One region of the Streptosporangium sp. NPDC050284 genome, then DNA from elsewhere that is predicted to be linked to it. Evidence: riboswitches for the same ligand, from Rfam matches in the RefSeq annotation. Region 1 holds a riboswitch; the other holds the start of a gene.

The links. Region 1 has a riboswitch for S-adenosylmethionine ahead of ACIBH4_RS27210 (glutathione S-transferase C-terminal domain-containing protein). Riboswitches for the same ligand answer to the same signal wherever they lie in the genome.
Region 2: linked by a shared signal. The riboswitch ahead of ACIBH4_RS31430 (aminotransferase class V-fold PLP-dependent enzyme) and the one ahead of ACIBH4_RS27210 (glutathione S-transferase C-terminal domain-containing protein) in region 1 are both predicted to bind S-adenosylmethionine.

What each region holds. Positions count from the first base shown of each region.
Region 1 is NZ_JBITIZ010000012.1:198,408-201,765, forward strand. Features, by position in the region: gene ACIBH4_RS27195 (ATP-binding cassette domain-containing protein) at 1-94, shown strand, start outside; gene ACIBH4_RS27200 (ABC transporter permease) at 172-924, shown strand; gene ACIBH4_RS27205 (DUF402 domain-containing protein) at 945-1,466, opposite strand; SAM riboswitch class IV at 1,519-1,631, shown strand; gene ACIBH4_RS27210 (glutathione S-transferase C-terminal domain-containing protein) at 1,671-2,606, shown strand; gene ACIBH4_RS27215 (FAD/NAD(P)-binding protein) at 2,603-3,358, shown strand, end outside.
Region 2 is NZ_JBITIZ010000016.1:95,346-98,703, reverse strand. Features, by position in the region: gene ACIBH4_RS31440 (cytochrome P450) at 1-640, opposite strand, end outside; gene ACIBH4_RS31435 (TerC family protein) at 660-1,616, opposite strand; SAM riboswitch class IV at 1,859-1,974, shown strand; gene ACIBH4_RS31430 (aminotransferase class V-fold PLP-dependent enzyme) at 2,027-3,325, shown strand; gene ACIBH4_RS31425 (NADH-quinone oxidoreductase subunit D) at 3,343-3,358, shown strand, end outside.

The DNA.
Region 1 (3,358 bases):
CACCGTGCGAGGCGCCACGCTCGACGACGCGTTCCTCGCCCTGACGGACAACCTGACGGACAACCTGACGGACAAGGAGCGGGCCGGTGTCTGACCTCACCGTGATGGACGTCTCGATGAACGGGGAGCGGCGAGTGTCCGGTCCCGTGGTCGAGTGCGGAGGGCGGGCCGGTGTCTGAGCTCGTCGCCTGGCCGGTCATGACCGGCCGCGCCGTCCGCCTGTCGCTGCGCAACCTCGACGCGCTGATCACCTCGTTCCTGTTGCCCGTCATGATCATGCTGATGTTCGTCTACCTGTTCGGCGGCGCGATCCAGACCGGCACCGACTACGTCACCTACGCCGTCCCCGGCGTCCTCGTCATGTGCGCCTCCTACGGCGCCTCCCTGACCGCGGTCGCCGTCAGCCAGGACATGAGCCGGGGGATCGTCGACAGGTTCAGGTCGATGGACGTCGGCGGAGGGGCGTTCCTGGGCGGGCACGTGGCCGCCAGCACCGTGCGCAACCTCACCTCGCTCGTCATCGTGTTCGTCGTCGCGTTCCTGCTCGGCTTCCGGGCGGACGCGGACCTGGCGGGCTGGGCCGCGGCGGCGGGCATCCTGGTGGTGTTCGTCCTGGCCGTCTCCGCGGTCTCCGCCGTGGTCGGCCTGCTGGCCAGGACGCCGGAGGCCGCGGGCGGCTTCACCTTCGCGGTGATGTTCCTGCCCTACCCGAGCAGCGCCTTCGTCCCGGTCCACACCATGCCCACGTGGCTGCACGGGTTCGCGGAGAACCAGCCGGCCACGCCGATCATCGAGTCCGTGCGCGGCCTGCTGCTCGACAGGCCCGTGGGGAGCGACCCGTGGAAGGCGCTGGCCTGGTGCGGCGGTTTCCTGCTGGTCTCGGCCCTGCTGTCCGGCAGGTTGTTCCGCGACCGCGCCCGCTGAGGTCGCCGGAGGGGACGCGCTCAGCCGACCAGGGTGAGCCAGTGCGGCGCGTCCCCGAAGGGGGCGGTGCGGGTGGTGACCGCCTCCATCAGCCAGGCGGCCGAGGCGCGGGCGCTCTCGACCACGTCGGGCGGGTAGGCGTACCTGACCCGGTGCTCCTCGAACTCGTCCTCGTCGTCCAGGAAGACCCGGCTCCGGCGGCCCTTCAGCAGGTTCCCGCGGGTCCTGATCACGTCGAGGTCGAGGTCGATCATGGTGACCTGGCCGTCGCTCCACCGGGGCACCGTGGAGATGTCGCAGTAGATCTCGTGCTTGTGCGGGGCCGTGTTGAACGCGGCCGTCCACCAGGCGTCGCGGGGGAAGAGCATCACGAACGGATGCGGCCAGGCGATCGCGGGCCCGTCGCCCTTGTGGCCGCTGGAGTTGGCCACGCAGCCCGTCCACACCCCGTACTCGTCCTCGCCGAGCAGCAGGCCGCGGTGGTGCCAGTGCAGTGACCCGTCGTACTTGCGGTAGACCACGTTCACGCTCTCATAGGACATTCCTCGACATTAAGGCTTGACAGAGATCTATGTATTTCCTACCTTCTAAATAGGTTAAGAGTGTCAGTGCGAAGCCCCGGCTGGCTGACCGGCAACCCTCGCACCGCGGCGGGGTGCCCCCGGGGGAGACCAGGCGGCACGGTGGGCGTGCCGCAAGCGCGGACCCCTGCACAGGGGTCACCACGACATGTCCGGGAGCGTCAGATGCCGAAGAGCAGCACACTGAACCACGCGAGCCCCGTCGACCTCGACACCCACGGCCACTACCGGCCCGGTGGCAGGCCCGGCCTGCGCTACCCCTTCCAGGGGCGGATCGGCACAACCGCCTTCCCCGCCGAGCCGGGGCGCTACCACCTCTACGTCGCGGCCGTCTGTCCGTACGCACAGCGCGCCGCCATCGTGCGCTCCCTCAAGGGACTCCAGGACGTGGTCTCGCTCTCCTACGTCGACGACGAGCGCGACGGGCGCGGGTGGGCGTTCCGCGAGCGGCGCGGGGCCGACCCGGTCAACGGCTTCACCACCCTGCGGCAGGCGTACGAGGCGACCGAGCCCGGCTTCGACGGGCACGTCTCCGTGCCGGTCCTGTGGGACAGGACGAGCGGCCGCGTCGTCAGCAACAACTTCCCCGACATCACGATCGACCTCGCCACCCGGTTCGGCGGCGACCCCGAGGCCGACCTCTACCCCGAGGAGCTCAGGCCGGAGATCGACGAGCTCAACACGAGGATCTACGAGATCGTCAACACGGCGGCGGGCCGCGTGGCGTCGGCCACCACCGAGACCGCGTACACCGAGGCGCGCGCAGGAGTGATCGCCTTCCTGGCCGAGCTGGACGACCGGCTGGCCGACCGCAGGTACCTGTTCGGCTCGGGAATCACCGAGGCGGACGTGCGGCTCTGGCCGACCCTGCTCCGCTTCGACCTGAGCGACAACCCGGCGGCCAGGATCAGCGAGCGCCCGCTGACCTCCTTCACCAACCTGTGGGCCTACGCCAGGGACCTCTACGCCCACCCCGCCTTCCGCGAGAACACCGACTTCACCGTCATCTCCCCCTTCCGCGGCGAGACCGACACCTGGCGTGTCCCGGTCGAGCCGCTGTACGCCGACTGGGACGAGCCGCACCGCAGAGCCGCCGTATGAGCGCCTCGATCGCCGTCGTCGGCGCGGGACCGACGGGCACCTGCCTGGTGGAGCGGATCTGCGCCAACGCCGCCGACCTGCTCGGCTGGCCGTCGCTGGACGTCCACGTGATCGACCCCCACCCGCCGGGCGGCGGGCGCGTCTGGCGGCGCGACCAGCCGGACCTGCTCTGGATGAACTCCACCGCGGCCGACGTGACGCTCTTCACCGACGAGTCGGTACGGTGCGAGGGACCGATCCGCCCGGGACCCACGCTGGCCGAATGGCTCGGCGGAGACCCCGGCGGGTTCGCCACCCGCCCCGCGCAGAGCGGCTACCTCTCCCACGTCTTCCGCCACGCGGTGGCGACCGCGCCGCGCGGTGTTCGGGTGCACGTGCACGCCACCCGCGCCGTCGACCTCGCCGACATCCCCGGCGGCCAGGCGGTGAGGCTGGCGGACGGCAGGACGATCGAGGTCGACGCGGTGATCCTCGCCCAGGGACACGGCGACGTGACCCCGACGAGCGAGGAGGGCACCCTGGCCCGCCTCGCCACGCGCGCGGGGCTGCGCTACCTGCCCACCGGCTACGCGGCGGACCTCGACCTCGACAACATCCCCGCGAGGGAGCCGGTGATCGTACGGGGGATGGGGCTCGCCTTCGTCGACCTGATGGTGCTGCTCACCTCGGGCCGGGGCGGCCGGTTCGTCCGCGAGTACGACGGGGAGCTCGTCTACCTGCCCAGCGGGCGAGAGCCCTTCCTGCACGTGGGG
Region 2 (3,358 bases), on a different contig from region 1:
TGATCAGGTCGTCACCGGGGTCGGCCCTGCGGGCACGGGCCAGCTCGACGAGATAGGCGGAGAACTCCTCGGCCGCCCGTACGGCGGTGTGCTGGGCCTCGACCGACGGCTGGAGCTCGTACATGCCGCAGATGTCGGCCGACCAGGGGCGCAGCAGGTGCCGGTCGGCCTCGGGGATGCCGAGCATCTCGGCGATCACGGTGACCGGGAGCGGCTCGGCGACCTCGGCGATCAGGTCGCCTCCGCCGCGCTCGACGAAGACGTCCACGAGTTCCTCGGCCATGCGGGCGATCTTGGGACGGAGCGCCTGGACCATGCGAGGGGTGAACGCCTTCGAGACCAGCCGCCGGAGCCTGGTGTGCACCGGTGGCTCGACGTCGAGCATCCCTGCCCTGATCACCCGCCAGAACGGGTCCTGGAACTCGGGGTCGTCCGGCCTGCCGAACTCCTGGTGCGAGGCCACGTGCAGGTAGGACCGGCCGAGCCTGCGGTCTCGCAGCAGCGCGTTGACGTCGGCGTGCCTCGCCACCAGCCACTGGCCGGTCGGCTCGAAGAAGCCGACCGGCCGCTCCCGCCTCAGCTCGTCGTAGACGTCATAGGGATGGGCGACGAATTCCGGATTCCAGGGATCAAAGCGCACGTAATCATCGTAATCCTGGTCAGGAGTCGGCTCGCTTGGCCAAATTTCCCTTTTCGGTTGATTCGTCCACTCCGCCCGTAGGAGCGGTCTGGCTCGCCGGAACCCCCTGAGCCACCGGAGCCTCCGAACCGGCCCGGTGTGTAGGGTCCGCCGAATCCCTCGGGTCCTTCCGGTCCGTGCTGTCCGTGCTGTCCGTGCCGTCCACCGAGTCCGTACGACCCGCCTGGCCCTCGGCACCGTAGCGAGAACGCAGCTCGACCGGCTTACGCCTGCCCGCCTTGCCGCGCACCCGGATGTTCAACAGCTCCACCAGCAGCGAGAACGCCATCGCGAAGTAGATGTAGCCCTTGGGGATGTGCTGCTCGAACCCCTCGGCGATGAGCACGACGCCGATCAGCACCAGGAAGGACAGGGCGAGCATCTTGATGCTCGGGTGCCGGTCCACGAAGCGGCTGATCGGCCCGGAGGCGATCAGCATCACGATGACCGAGACGATGACGGCCGCGATCATGACGCCCAGCTCGTCGACCATGCCGACCGCGGTGATCACCGAGTCGAGCGAGAAGACGACGTCGAGGATCATGATCTGGATGATCACCGAGGTGAAGGACGCGGACACCTTGCCCTCGGAGTGGTGGGAGTCCCCCTCCAGGCTGCCGTGCATCTCGTGGACGCTCTTGCCCAGCAGGAACAGTCCTCCGAGTATCAGGATCAGGTCGCGCCCCGATATCCCCTGCCCGAAGACCTCGAACATCGGCGTCGTGAGCCTCACCACCCACGACAGCGCGAACAACAGGAGGAGACGGCTGAGCAGGGCGACGGAAATACCGATCTTGCGTGCCCTGTCACGCTGCGCGGGCGGGAGCTTGCCCACCAGGATCGAGATGAAGATGATGTTGTCGATCCCCAGGACGATCTCCAGGGCGACAAGGGTGAAAAAACCTATCCATATCTCGGGGTTGGTCACCCAATCCATGGCCTTCTCCTTCTTCGACCGATTTCTTCGGCCAACGCTCGAACGCGCGATCATTCAGCCGGCTGAACCTTCTTCGGCTGACTCCAGGACGACCGGGAAAGGCCCCGAGTTCCTTCCTTTCGTCACAACTTCGCCGTCAATTCGCCGGACGCTCCCAGGCGCCCGCTCCTGCCCCGGATACCGGGTTGATCACCTTTCGGACTTGCGAGCCACCGCGGGGCGTCGGTTATAGTGCCTCCGTAGGTCATGAGTGCCAGTGACAAGCCCCGGCTCGCTGGCCGGCAACCCTCGCGTCCGCGGCGGGGTGCCCCGGGTGAGGACCTGGTCCGGCACGAGGTGTGCCGGGCAAGCGCGGGCTCCAGGCACCTATGCCATGGGTTGGGGTCCGATGACCTCGAAGGAGCCATGGCGTGTCCACCCTCACGATCCACACCCCCGTCACCTCGGCCACCACCGCCGTCCCCGAGACCCGCGCGTCCGGTGACCGGCCGATCCCGGCCGTGCTCGGCTCGGACCTGGAGGTCCCGGTCAGGGGCGGCAGGCTCGTCCGCTACGCCAACCTCGACTACGCCGCGAGCGCCCCCTGTCTGGAGCCGGTGAGCGCCGCCGTCGCCGCCGCGCTCCCGGCCTACTCCAGCGTCCACCGCGGCGCCGGGTACGCGTCCCAGCTGACCACGGCCCGCTACGAGCAGGCCAGGCACACGGTGCGGGCCTTCGTCGGCGCCCGCCCCGACGACTCGGTGATCTTCACCCGCAACACCACGGACGCGACCAACCTGCTGGCCCGCAGCCTGCCCGAGGGCACCACCGCCGTGGTCTTCGACACCGAGCACCACGCCTCGCTGCTGCCCTGGGAGCGGGTCGTGCGGCTCGCGGCCCCCGCCTTCCCCGGCGAGGCCGTCCGCGCCGTCGACGACACCCTCGCCTCGATCGACGGCCCCAAGCTGCTTGTCGTGACCGCCGCCTCCAACGTCACCGGGGAGCTGTGGCCGATCGCCGCGCTCGCCCACATCGCCCACCGCCACGGTGCCCGCGTCCTCGTCGACGCCGCGCAGCTCGTCCCGCACCGCCGCCTCAACCTGACGGCCCTCGACCTGGACTACGTGGTCTTCTCCGGCCACAAGCTCTACGCGCCGTTCGGCACGGGCGCGCTGATCGGCCGTTCCGACTGGCTCGCCGACGCCGAGCCGTACCTGCGGGGCGGCGGCGCGGCGAAGGCCGTGAACGACGACGACACCGAGTGGCACGACGACCCGGAGGCGCGGCACGAGGCCGGAACCCCGAACGTGCTGGGCGCCATCGCGCTCGCCGCGGCCTGCGACGCGCTGTCCGCCACCGGCTGGACCCCGCTGGTCCGCGAGGAGGAGCACCTCCTTCGGCGCCTGAGGGCGGGCCTCGCAGGTGTCCCCGGCGTCCACGAGCTCTCCCTGTGGGGCCCGGACCACCCGCGCGTCGGCATCGTCTCCTTCGTGGTGGACGGCTTCACCGCCCGCGAGATCGCCGAGGCCCTGTCCGGCGACTACGGCATCGGGGTCCGCGACGGCAAGTTCTGCGCCCATCCCTTCGTACGGCACCTGCTGGGCGCCAAGGACGGCGGCTGTGACGACGTCACCGCCTCCGCCGTCCGCGCCTCCATCGGCATCGGTACCACCTCCGAGCACGTCGACCGACTGATCGGCGCCCTGCGGGATCTTGCCTCGCGCGGCTGACGTGACAGCATGGCCCTATGACTGAAGGCGCGC